Regions from separate parts of the Saccharothrix sp. NPDC042600 genome, predicted to be linked through region 2. Evidence: riboswitches for the same ligand, from Rfam matches in the RefSeq annotation. Region 2 holds a riboswitch; each other region holds the start of a gene.
What was found. Region 2 has a riboswitch for glycine ahead of gcvT (glycine cleavage system aminomethyltransferase GcvT). Riboswitches for the same ligand answer to the same signal wherever they lie in the genome.
Positions count from the first base shown of each region.

Region 1: linked by a shared signal. The riboswitch ahead of gcvP (aminomethyl-transferring glycine dehydrogenase) and the one ahead of gcvT (glycine cleavage system aminomethyltransferase GcvT) in region 2 are both predicted to bind glycine.
Region 3: linked by a shared signal. The riboswitch ahead of gcvH (glycine cleavage system protein GcvH) and the one ahead of gcvT (glycine cleavage system aminomethyltransferase GcvT) in region 2 are both predicted to bind glycine.

Region 1 is NZ_JBEZBW010000099.1:209-4,468, reverse strand. It holds gene AB0A74_RS35215 (DUF3224 domain-containing protein) at 1-52, shown strand, start outside; gene gcvP (aminomethyl-transferring glycine dehydrogenase) at 97-2,988, opposite strand; glycine riboswitch at 3,149-3,239, opposite strand; gene AB0A74_RS35205 (MerR family transcriptional regulator) at 3,371-3,937, opposite strand.
Region 2 is NZ_JBEZBW010000108.1:6,105-10,364, reverse strand. It holds gene AB0A74_RS36490 (hypothetical protein) at 55-216, shown strand; gene AB0A74_RS36485 (helix-turn-helix transcriptional regulator) at 408-896, shown strand; gene AB0A74_RS36480 (hypothetical protein) at 1,058-1,459, shown strand; gene AB0A74_RS36475 (DUF3817 domain-containing protein) at 1,481-1,783, shown strand; glycine riboswitch at 2,089-2,181, shown strand; glycine riboswitch at 2,182-2,286, shown strand; gene gcvT (glycine cleavage system aminomethyltransferase GcvT) at 2,389-3,489, shown strand; gene glyA (serine hydroxymethyltransferase) at 3,504-4,260, shown strand, end outside.
Region 3 is NZ_JBEZBW010000039.1:1,000-5,259, forward strand. It holds gene AB0A74_RS22730 (L-serine ammonia-lyase) at 1-517, opposite strand, end outside; gene gcvH (glycine cleavage system protein GcvH) at 524-904, opposite strand; glycine riboswitch at 1,052-1,143, opposite strand; gene ald (alanine dehydrogenase) at 1,343-2,449, shown strand; gene AB0A74_RS22745 (hypothetical protein) at 2,817-2,999, shown strand; gene AB0A74_RS22750 (hypothetical protein) at 3,005-3,391, shown strand; gene AB0A74_RS22755 (ABC transporter ATP-binding protein) at 3,440-4,260, shown strand, end outside.

The DNA of each region.
Region 1 (4,260 bases), on a different contig from region 2:
GTGGCACATGGGCGAGCCGGGGACCTACGCGTTCGAGTACTCGGTCAGCTGAAGCGCGACGGCCCCGTGCCGGGGCACGGGGCCGTCGTTCGTCGGTCAGTTGTCGTACGCCGAGAGCGGCGGGCAGGAGCAGACCAGGTTGCGGTCGCCCTTCGCGCCGTCGATGCGGCGGACCGGGGGCCAGATCTTCGGCGCGTTCGGGCCCGCCGGGAAGACCGCCACCTCGCGGCTGTACGGGTGGGTCCACTCGCCGGTCGTCACGCTGGCCGCCGTGTGCGGGGCGTTGCGCAGCGGGTTGTCGTCGGCGGGCCACTCGCCGGCGCCCACGCGGTCGATCTCGCCCTTGATCGCGATCATCGCGTCGATGAACCGGTCGATCTCGGCCAGGTCCTCGCTCTCCGTCGGCTCCACCATGAGGGTGCCGGCGACGGGGAACGACATGGTCGGCGCGTGGATGCCGTAGTCCGCCAGGCGCTTGGCCACGTCGTCCACGGTCACGCCGGTCGCCTTGGTGATCGGGCGCAGGTCGAGGATGCACTCGTGGGCCACGAAACCGCCCTCGCCGGTGTAGAGCACCGGGAAGTGCTCGTCCAGCCGCCGGGCCACGTAGTTCGCCGCCGCCACCGCGGTCAGGGTCGCGCGGCGCAGGCCGTCCGCGCCCATCATCCGCACGTACGCCCACGAGATCGGCAGGATCGACGCCGAACCCCACGGCGCGGCGCTGATCGGGCCGACGCCCGTCGCCGGACCGGCGGTCGGCTGGAGCGGGTGGTTGGGCAGGAACGGCGCGAGGTGCGAGCGCACGCCGATCGGGCCGACGCCCGGGCCACCGCCGCCGTGCGGGATGCAGAACGTCTTGTGCAGGTTCAGGTGCGACACGTCCGAGCCGAACTTGCCGTACTGCGCCAGGCCGATCAGGGCGTTGAGGTTCGCGCCGTCCACGTAGACCTGGCCGCCGGCGTCGTGCACCAGCGCGCACACCTCGCGCACGGTGTCCTCGTACACGCCGTGCGTCGACGGGTACGTGATCATGATCGCGGCGAGGTCGTCGCGGTGTTCGTCCACGACGACACGCAGGTGGTCCATGTCGATGTTGCCCTGGTCGTCGCACTTCACGACCACGACCCGCATGCCGGCCATGACGGCGGACGCGGCGTTGGTGCCGTGCGCCGACGACGGGATCAGGCAGACGGCCCGCTCCGCGTGGCCCTGCGCGCGGTGGTAGGCGCGGATCGCGAGCAGCCCCGCGAACTCGCCCTGGCTGCCCGCGTTGGGCTGGATGGACACGGCGTCGTAGCCGGTCACCTCGGCCAGCCAGCGCTCCAGGTCCTTGACCAGCGACAGCAGGCCCTCGGCGTCCTCGACGGGCGCGAACGGGTGCAGGTTCGCGAACTCCGGCCAGGTCACCGGCTCCATCTCGGCGGTGGCGTTGAGCTTCATCGTGCACGAGCCCAGCGGGATCATGCTGCGGTCCAGCGCGACGTCCTTGTCCGACAGCTTGCGCAGGTAGCGCAGCATCGCGGTCTCGGAGCGGTGGGTGTGGAAGACCGGGTGGGTCAGGTAGTCGCTGGTGCGGCGCAGGTCGGCGGGGATCGCGTCGGCGGTGTCGAGGTCGAGGCCGTCCACGTCGGAGACGGTCACGCCGAACGCCTTCCACACCTTCTCCAGGTCGCCCCGGGTGGTGGTCTCGTCGCACGCGATCGAGACGGTGTCGGCGTCCACCTGCCACAGGTTGACGCCCAGGTCGCGGGCGGTGGCGACGACCTCGGCCGCCCGGCCCTCGACGCGGGCCCGCACGGTGTCGAAGAACTCGCCGTGCACGACCTCGACGCCGTTCTCGCACAGGCCCGCGGCGAGCACGGTGGCCAGGCGGTGGGTGCGGGTCGCGATGGCGCGCAGGCCGTCGGGGCCGTGGTAGACCGCGTACATCGACGCCATCACGGCCAGCAGGACCTGCGCGGTGCAGATGTTGCTGGTGGCCTTCTCGCGGCGGATGTGCTGCTCGCGGGTCTGCAGCGCGAGCCGGTAGGCCAGGTTGCCGTCCGCGTCCACGGACACGCCGACCAGGCGGCCGGGGAGCTGGCGCTCCAGGCCCTGGCGGACGGCCATGTACCCGGCGTGCGGGCCGCCGAAGCCGATCGGCACGCCGAAGCGCTGGGTGGTGCCGACGACGACGTCCGCGCCGATCTCGCCCGGCGGGCGCAGCAGCGTCAGGGCCAGCAGGTCCGCGGCGAACACGGCGTGCGCGCCGGCCGCGTGGATCTCCTCCACCAGCGCGGCGTAGTCGCGCACGACGCCGGACGCGCCCGGGTAGGACAGCAGCACGCCGAAGAAGTCGCCGCCCAGGCCCAGACCCTCCAGGCCCTGCGACAGGTCGGCGGTGACGATCTCGATGCCCAGCGGCTCGGCGCGGGTCTCGATGACGGCCAGCGTCTGCGGCAGCGTGTCGGCGTCCACGACGAACTTGGCGGACTCGCTGCGACCCGCGCGGCGGACCAGGGTCATCGCCTCGGCGGCGGCGGTGGACTCGTCCAGCATGGACGCGTTGGCCAGCGGCAGACCGGTCAGGTCGCCGACCATGGTCTGGAAGTTCAGCAGCGCTTCGAGGCGGCCCTGGGAGATCTCGGGCTGGTAGGGCGTGTAGGCCGTGTACCAGGCGGGGCTCTCCAGGACGTTGCGGCGGATCACCGGCGGGGTGTGGGTGCCGTAGTAGCCCATGCCGATCATCTGGGTGAGCGGCTTGTTGCGGGCGGCCAGGGCGCGCAGCTCGGCCAGCGCCTCGGTCTCGGTGGCGGGCGCGGGCAGGTCCAGCACCAGTTCGCGTTCCCGGATCGACTCGGGCACGGCGCGCTGGGCCAGTTCCTCCAGGGAGCCGACGCCGATGACGTCCAGGATGCGGGCCAGCTCGGCGGGCCGGGGGCCGACGTGCCGGTCGGCGAAGGGGGTGCCGTGCTCAAGGGCGGCGAGGGGGATGCGGTCCTGCGTCATGGAAGGCGCCTTTCGGGCTACGGACACACTTCTGCCGTTGCCCTCCCCCTCTGTCTTCTGCCCGTTCTCGTCGGGCGCCTGAGAGCTTCACCCGGTCCACGTGCGACCGGGCTTGCACCGTCGGCGGGGTCCACGTGCCCGACCCGCTTTCCAGAGGCGTCTCACCCGTGCGGTCCTTGCGCCTGAGAGGTTCCGGGGAGGATTTGCTCCTTCGGCGCCGAGACTGGCTCGGACTCTCCCGCACGGGATAAAGCGACTACGCGCGAATCGTACCCGGCGGGTGAACGACAACCGTCACGGACGCGACGCGGATCTCACAGGTTTGGCGCGGCGGGGGAGCGGGTACCAGCCGCTCGTGCCGCTCGCGCCGTGGACTCCGGGGTCAGCCGATGGCCCGCGTCCGCCTGCGCCGGGACAGCTCGTCGTTGGGGGTCTCGTCCACCGCGAGCCCGTCCGCGCGTTCGGCGGGGAACTCGTGGATGGTGCCGCTGATCTCCCGCATGGCGCCGCTGACCGCGATGCCGAACACGCCCTGGCCGCCCTGCAGCAGGTCCACGACCTCCTCGGGCGACGTGCACTCGTAGACCGTGGTGCCGTCGCTGAACAGCGTGATGCGGGCGAGGTCCTGGACGCCGCGGCGGCGCAGGTGGTCGACCGCGACGCGGATGTTCTGCAGGCTCACGCCGGTGTCGAGCAGCCGCTTCACGACCTTGAGGACCAGGATGTCCTTGAACGAGTAGAGCCGTTGGCTACCGGAGCCGTGGGCACTCCTTATCGTCGGGTTGACCAGGCCGGTGCGGGCCCAGTAGTCGAGCTGGCGGTAGGTGATGCCCGCGATCTGGCACGCGGCCGGGCCGCGGTACCCGACGAGTTCGTCCGGCAGCGAGGAGTCCGGGAACAGCTCACCCTGTTCGCCGGTTCCGGCCCGGATGGGCGCTTCCTCGACCACGCCTGCCTCCCCTCGGTCCGGCCACGACTGGCCGGCGACCAACGTGAAGCCGCCCCGGTGCCCGAATCACACCGTGGCAATTCACCTGAGTTCGACGGTAAGACCGCCTAGGGGGCAGGTCAACGCGACGCGCTGAGCGTGTCGCGTCTCAACCTCAGGTTGAGGTTGAGAGAGACGGGCGTCGTAAGCCATTCGGGTGACGTTTAGTGATCGTTTAGCGGACAGGCGCTGACTTTGTGTAATCCGGAGGTGTGACACCGGGGGGTGGCACGCGGGGCTGATCCACAACGCACCGCACACACCCACGAGGGGCCGGCTTCCAA
Region 2 (4,260 bases):
CCGGCGGGCACGCGGCCCGTCGCCGCGCACCTGTGAACGGACGGAGAGACACCGGTGAACGTCAAGAAGGTGGTGACGCTGGCGGCCGTCGCGCTGCTGCTGTTCCTCCTGATCACCCAGCCCGACCAGTCCGCCGAGGCGGTGAAGACGGCCCTCGGGTGGCTGCGCCAGGGCGCCGAGTCGATCATCACGTTCGTCCGGAGCCTGTTCAACTAGTCCCCGCCGCGGGTGCCCGGTGGTCTGCTCACCATCCGTGACGGTTGGCCTCCCTCGTTGGACCGTCTGGGTGGAATGAGGGCTATAACGTGCTGGTAACAGGGTTTTTGACAAACCGGGGTCTAGCGGTTGTCGGTACCCGCTAATACGGTGCGCTGCATTGGCTGATCTTCGACCGACGAGGAGGCAGAATGGTCGAGGACTCCGGAGTCGACGAGCTGCTGCGGCAGTGGGCGGCCGAGCGCTCGGACGACGCCGAGCTGCGCGAGGTGAACCGGATCAAGGACGAGTGGCTGGCCGAGGCCCCGCCGTCCGCCCCGGGCATCCCCGTGCAGCGGGCGAACGGTGGACCGCGGGGCCTGGTGAAGGTCGAGTCCGCGGATCCGGCCTACGTCGCGGCGATGCGGAAGCGGGCGCCCGAGGTGCCCGAGGTCCTGCTGGCCGCGGCAGCGAGCTACTGGCAGCTCGTGGGCGACCTGTCCGAGGCGGAGGCGTGGTGGGACGCGGGCATCAGCCCGTTGGACCAGCGCGCCCTCGACTACCGGGCCGCCGGGCTCACGCCCGCCGACCTGGGACGTCGGCTCGGGCCGATGACGGTGCTCCAGCACCTGCGTCGGGGCAGCGCGGCGGCGTGGTGCGTCGCCAGGCTGCAGCGGCAGCGCCGGGACGGCGTTGCGTGATGTCGGGCGCGCCACGCGCGAGCGTGGCGCAGCGCAAGGGCGTCGCGCGGTGAGGGCGCGACGTGGTCGGGACTAGCGTGATCCGGGAGGGCGGGCTCCTGTGCGGGGAGCCCATCCCGGTTGGGGGTCGCCCCGTCGGTGGCCCGAAGTACCCTTGAGTCGTGCGCAGCGGCCTCATCACCCCCCAACGTGTGGCGATCGCGGTCGTGTGCGTGCTCTCGCTGGTGGTCTGCTGCGGTCTCGCCTACTGGCAGTGGGAGCGGTTCTCCCAGGCCGGGGGGACCTTCCAGAACCTCGGTTACGTCTTCCAGTGGCCCCTGTTCGGCCTGTTCCCCGCGTTCATGGTGTGGCGGATGCGCAAGCTCGCCGCCCAGCGGCGCGCGGCGGACGCCGCTGTGGGCGCGGACACGTCGTCGCAGGTGGCGGGGGAGCCGGTGGCCGCGCCGTCGGAGCCGGTCGTTACCGTGGACCCCGTCAGGACACCCGCGCACGACGACGAGGACGACGAGCTGGCGGCCTACAACCGCTACCTCCGCGAACTCCACGCGCGGGACCAGCGGTGAGCGAAGGCGGTCGGTAGGGCGATGAGCGGTGCGTTGGGCCGGTTCCGGTTCATGGCTTACGTGGTCGGTGTGGGCCTGCTGCTGCTCGTGGCCGCGATGGGCGTGAAGTACCTCGGCGACCAGGACGGCATGATGAAGGTCGTCGGCCCGGTCCACGGCTTCCTCTACGCGATCTACCTGGTGATCACGGTGGACCTGGCCCTCAAGGCCCGCTGGTCGCTCAAGGGCACCGCGCTGGTGCTGCTCGCCGGCACGATCCCGTTCGTGTCGTTCTACGCCGAGCGCAAGGTCGTCGAAAGCGTGAAGGCCGAGCGCGCCCTGTGACCACGCCGGCCGCCACCCCGGGTCGGGCCGCCGCCACCTCCGCGTCGGCCGCCGCTACGTCCGGTCGGGCCGCTGCCACACCTGGTCGGGTCGCTACGAGCCTCGGGCGGGCCGCCACCTCAGGTCGGGTCGCCGCCACACCTGGTCGGGCCGCCACGAGCCTCGGTCGGGCCGCCGCCACCTCCGGTCGGGCCGCTTCCGCGGCGGTCTCGCGAGCGTCGGCCGCGCCCGTGGTGACCGGGTTCGTGTTGACCGGGCCGACCAGGCACAACTAGCGTCTGGCGGTACCAACTGAACACGGCCGTCGATGTCGCGCGGGAGAGTCCCCACCCACTACGGGGCGCCGAAGGAGCAACTCCTCCCCGGAATCTCTCAGGCACAGCTACCGCCCGACGAAGGCAACTCTGGAAAGCAGGCGCCAGCGCCTCGCCCACGGTGCAAGCCGCCCCCGCCGACGTGCGGGGTCCCGGCGAAGCTCTCAGGCTCATGACAGAGGGGGAGGCTCACTCGGACGAGGAGTCTCGATGGACCGTGTCATCCTTCGTAGCGGCAGGCCGACCCACCCGGTCGGCGCCACTGCCGTGCCCGCCATCAGGGAGGACCCCGTGGAAACCCGCCGGACGCCGCTGCACGCCGAGCACGAGGCGCTGGGCGCCCAGTTCACCGACTTCGCGGGCTGGCGGATGCCGCTGCGCTACGACAGCGAGCTGGCCGAGCACCACGCCGTGCGCACGTCGGCGGGCCTGTTCGACCTGACGCACATGGGCGAGATCGTCCTGACCGGCCCGCAGGCCGGCGCCGCGCTCGACCACGCGCTGGTCGGCCACGCGTCCGCGATCGGCGTGGGCCGCGCCCGCTACACCATGATCTGCCAGGCCGACGGCGGCGTGATCGATGACCTGATCGTGTACCGCACCGGTGACCAGGAGTACCTGGTCGTCGCCAACGCCTCCAACGCCGCCGTCGTCTTCGCGGCCCTGCGGGAGCGCGCCGAGGGCTTCGACACCACCGTCGAGGACAAGTCCACCGACTACGCGCTGCTGGCCGTGCAGGGCCCCAAGGCGGTCGCCATCCTGGCGGGCCTGACCGGGACGGACCTGGCCACGGTCAAGTACTACGCCTCCTACCCGACCGAGGTGGCCGGCCGGCCCGCGCTGCTCGCCCGCACCGGCTACACCGGCGAGGACGGCTTCGAGCTGTTCCTCGACCCCGCCGACGCCCCGCACGTGTGGCAGGCGCTGCTCGCCGCCGGCGAGCCGCACGACCTCAAGCCCGCCGGCCTGGGCTGCCGCGACACCCTGCGCCTGGAGGCCGGGATGCCGCTGTACGGCAACGAGCTGAGCACGTCCCGCACGCCCTACCACGCCAACCTGGGCCGCGTGGTCAAGCTGGACAAGCCGGACGACTTCGTGGGCCGCGAGCCGCTGGCGAAGGTGGCCGAGGCGGGCGTCGAGGCCAAGCTGGTCGGCCTGAAGACCGAGTCCCGCCGCGCCCCCCGCCACGGCTACGCCGTGCTGGACGCCGAGGGCAACGCGATCGGCGAGGTCACCAGTGGCGCGCTGTCGCCGACGCTGGGCTACTCCGTGGCGATGGCCTACGTGCCGCCCGCGCACGCCGAGCCCGGCACCAAGCTGTCCGTCGACGTCCGGGGCCGGCAGGAGCCCGTGGAGGTCGTGTCGCTGCCGTTCTACAAGCGCAACTCGTAGGGAGAAACCCCACCATGTCCGAGCACTTCAACACCTCCCTCGCGGAGTTCGACCCCGAGGTCGCCGAGGCGGTCGCGGCCGAGCTGCGCCGGCAGCAGGGCACGCTGGAGATGATCGCGTCGGAGAACTTCACGCCGGTGTCGGTGCTCCAGGCGCAGGGCTCGGTGCTGACCAACAAGTACGCCGAGGGCTACCCGGGCCGCCGCTACTACGGCGGGTGCGAGAACGTCGACGTGGTCGAGCGGCTGGCCATCGCGCGGGTCAAGGAGCTGTTCGGCGCGGGGTTCGCCAACGTGCAGCCGCACTCGGGCGCGCAGGCCAACGCGTGCGCCATGTTCGCGCTGCTCCAGCCCGGTGACACGATCCTGGGCCTGGACCTGGCGCACGGCGGCCACCTGACCCACGGCATGCGGATCAACTTCTCCGGCAAGCTCTACAACGTCGTGCCCTACCACGTGTCCGATGTGGACGGTCGGGTGGACATGGCCGAGGTCGAGGCGCTGGCGCAGGAGCACAAGCCGAAGCTGATCGTGGCCGGCTGGTCGGCCTACCCCCGCCAGTTGGACTTCGCGGAGTTCCGCCGGATCGCCGACTCGGTGGGCGCGTACCTGATGGTGGACATGGCCCACTTCGCGGGTCTCGTGGCGGCGGGCCTGCACCCGAGCCCGGTGCCGCACGCCCACGTCGTCACCACGACCACGCACAAGACCCTCGGCGGTCCGCGCGGCGGCGTGATCCTGACCAACGAGGCGGACCTCGCGAAGAAGATCA
Region 3 (4,260 bases), on a different contig from region 2:
TGAACGGGTGGGCCAGTTCGGTCTCGTCGGCCTTGATGCGGTCGGTGCCGGTGGCGTGCTCGTCCACCACGAAACCGCCGCCCACGGAGTAGTACACGGCCTCGTCCAGGACCTCGTCCCCGGAGTACGCCGTGAAGCTCATCCCGTTGGGGTGCAACGGCAGCGACTTGCGCCGGTGCATCACCAGGTCGGTGTCCTCGACGAACGGGATGTCGCGCACCCCGCCCAGGAGCAGCCGGCGGGACGCGCGGATCTCGGCCACGCGCCCTTCGGCGGCCGTCGGGTCCACTTCCTCGGGCTTGTGGCCCTCCAGGCCCAGCAGCACGGCCTTGGGGCTGCCGTGCCCGTGCCCGGTGGCGCCCAGCGAGCCGAACAGCTGGACGTGCACCCGGTCCACGGACGTCAGCCGGTGCCCCAGGCGCGCCACGAACATCGTCGCGGCGCGCATCGGGCCGACCGTGTGGGAGCTGGACGGCCCGATGCCGACGGAAAACAGGTCGAAGACGCTGATCGCCACGGCGGGTCAGTCCCCGGTCAGTTCCGCGTACTTGCCGGCGGTGAGCAGGCCCGTCGCGTCCTCGACGCGCACCTTGAACAGCCAGCCCGCGCCGTACGGGTCGTTGTTGATCAGCGACGGGTCGTCGGCGGCGGCCTGGTTGACCTCCACGACCTCGCCGCTGACCGGCGCGTACAGGTCGCTCACGGACTTGGTCGACTCCAGCTCGCCGCAGACGTCGCCGGACTTCACGCGCTCGCCGACGTTCGGCAACTGGACGAACACGATGTCGCCCAGGGACTCCGCCGCGTAGGACGTGATGCCGACCGCCACGGGGTCCTGGGTACCCGGCGCCCAGTCGACCCACTCGTGCTCGGCGGTGTAGAGCAGGTTCTCCGGAAAAGTCATGTCAGCGCTCCTGAAGCCACGGTCGGTCGGATCCCCACTCTGTCCTGGGACCTGAGAGCTTCGCTGTGCGGCGTCGCGACGGTGGAACCGTCGATCGGGCACAGCTTGCACCGTGGGTGCGCGCGTGAGCACGCTTTCCAGAGTCGCCTCGCCCGAGCGGTTCTCGTTGCCTGAGAGTGTGCGGGGTACTTGCTCCTTCGGCGCCCCGGACGTGCCGGGGACTCTCCCGCTCGGGTTCCGGCGCCGGGAGGGCGCCGCGGCCGATGTTCAGTTGGGCGGTCGCGAGCACGCTAAGTCGTCGGCGTGACGGGTGTCAACGAGCGTCCAGTCTTGTTCACTCGACACAAACCCACCCCTGCCGGTTAGTGCCGCTCGCACGATGACAGTGGATTCGGAGTACCGGACCTTTGGCGTAACAACGGCTGAAGGAGCCCCACCGTGCGGATCTCAGTACCCCGCGAGATCAAGAACCACGAGTACCGCGTCGCGCTGACCCCCGCCGGCGCCCACGAGCTGACCCTGCGCGGCCACGACGTGTTCGTCGAGGCGGGCGCGGGGCTCGGGTCCGCCATCACCGACGAGGAGTACCTCGCCGCCGGCGCGAAGGTCCTGGCCACCGCCGAGGACGTGTGGGCCGAGGGCGACCTGGTGCTCAAGGTCAAGGAGCCGATCGAGCGGGAGTACCCGCTGCTGCGCAAGGGCCAGACCCTGTTCACCTACCTGCACCTGGCGGCGGACCGGCCGTTGACCGAGGCGCTGATCGCGTCCGGCACGACCGCGATCGCCTACGAGACCGTGCAGACGGCGAACGGCGCGCTGCCGCTGCTGGCCCCGATGTCCGAGGTGGCGGGTCGGCTCGCGCCGCAGGTGGGCGCGTTCTCGCTGATGAAGCCGTCCGGCGGCCGGGGCGTGCTGCCCGGTGGCGTGCCCGGCGTGCACCCGGCGCGCGTGGTCGTCATCGGCGGCGGCGTGGCGGGCCTGAACGCGGCCACGATCGCCGTGGGCATGGGCGCGGACGTGGAGATCCTCGACACCAACGTGGACCGGCTGCGCCACATCGACGCCCTCTACCGCGGGCAGCTGCGCACCGTCACGTCCAACCGCTACTCGGTCGAGCAGGCCGTGCGCGAGGCCGACCTGGTCATCGGCGCGGTGCTGGTGCCGGGCGCGAAGGCCCCGAAGCTGGTGTCCAACGAGCTGGTGGCGCAGATGAAGCCCGGCTCGGTGCTGGTGGACATCGCGATCGACCAGGGCGGCTGCTTCGCCGACTCCCGCCCGACCACCCACGCCGACCCGACCTACCAGGTGCACGAGTCGGTCTTCTACTGCGTGGCGAACATGCCGGGCGCGGTGCCGCGGACCTCGACGTACGCGCTGACCAACGTGACCCTGCCCTACGCGGTGGCCCTGGCCGACAAGGGCTGGCAGGCGGCGCTGCGCGCGGACAAGTCCCTGGCCCTGGGCCTGAACGTCCACGACGGCCTGCTGACGAACGAGCCGGTCGCGCAGGCCCACGACCTGACCTACACGGCGTTCGAAGTCTGAGAACGCCATCCACGAAGAAGGGGCGTCCACCAGCACGGTGGGCGCCCCTTCTCGCGTCTTCGCCACGTAAAACGCGACCCGCTCAACCAGCCTGGGGGTCACTGGGAGCGGGTCGCGCAGCACCAATCTTAGCGGGGTCCGGCGGGCCGTGCCCAGCCACCCCAGCCATCTGCGCGCAATTCTTGACCCAACAGGACACGTTCTGTGTCCTCCCTCAAGCAATCGAGTGAATTCGGCGGGTAACGGGTAAGTCACGACGCCCGGTCGGCCGATGCTCACAGCGGAACCCCTTCGCCGTCACGCAGCGGGGTCGTCCGCTCGCGTGGCGTCGCCGCCGCCGCCTGCCACACCTCCGATCGGAGCGCACATGGCTGAACCACAGGGCTGGATCGACTGCCACGACCCCTTCGGCCGGGACCGGTCCATGACCGTGCTGGTCGAGGACGACCGGGTCCTGCTGGTCGCGCCGCCGGGCGAGTCGGCTGTGATGTCGGTCACCCAGACCCGCAGGCTGCACCGCCTGCTGGACCAGGCCGCCGACAGGATGTGAGCGGGGTGGACGAGACGTTGCGCGCCGCGGTGCTGCGCCGGCTGGCCCAGTTGGACGAGGTCGTCGAGCGGGGCGCCGCCGAGGCCCTGGTGCCGCTGGCGCGGGCCGAGATCAACCGGCTGGCGGACTGCTGGCGGCTGCTGCTGACCGTGCACCAGCCCGATTCCGACGGCCGCTGCCGCGCCTGCCCCGGCGTGCTGCGGCACCGGAAGTGGCCGTGCCAGGTGTGGAACATGGCCCACCAGCACCTCATCGGCGAGGGCCTGCCGCACCGCGAGCGGCGCAAACCGCTGCGCAACCCGTTCCGGCACGACACCGGTCGCCAGGACAGCGAGCCGACCACCGAGATCCCGGTCGTGGTGTCGAAACCGCGACATGCCCTCCCCGACTGACCCTCCTAAGGCAGGATGGCGCGCACAGGCGCTATCCAGGAGGGACGCGTGCACGACGGCAGTGGCCGCATCGTGGTGCAGGGCTTGACCAAGCAGTTCGGTCCGGTCGCAGCGGTGCAGAATCTCAGCTTCACGGTGGAACCGGGGTCCGTGACCGGCTTCCTCGGACCGAACGGCGCGGGCAAGACGACCACGCTGCGGATGTTGCTCGGCCTGGTGACCCCGACCGCGGGCCACGGCCTGATCAACGGCCGGCCGTTCCACCAGCTCGGCAACCCGGCGCGGGTGGTGGGCGCGGTGCTGGAGGCGCAGGGCTTCCACCCCAAGCGCACGGCCCGCAACCACCTGCGGGTGTACGCGTCGGCGATCGGCGTGCCGGACCAGCGGGCCGACCAGGTCCTGGGCCTGGTCGGCCTGGGCCAGGCGGCCGACCGCAAGGCGGGCGGCTTCTCGCTGGGCATGAAGCAGCGGCTGGCGCTGGCCACCGCGTTGCTGGGCGACCCGCAGGTGCTGGTCCTCGACGAGCCCGCGAACGGCCTGGACCCGGAGGGCATCGCGTGGCTGCGGTCCTTCCTCCAGTCCTTCGCGCGCAGCGGGCGGACCGTGCTGATCTCCAGCCACCTGCTCGCCGAGGTCGAGCAGACCGTGGACCAGGTGGTGATCATCTCGCGCGGCCAGACCATGTACTACGGGCCGCTGGCCAACCTGCGCGACTCGCAGCAGAGCCGGGTGCTGGTGCAGCCGTCCGACACGGGCGCGCTGGTCGCGGCGCTGCAAGCGGACGGCGTGACGGCGCTGGAGCAGCTGCCGGACGGCCGGATCGCGGTGACCGGCGTGGAGAGCAAGCAGGTCGCCGACCTCGCGTTGAA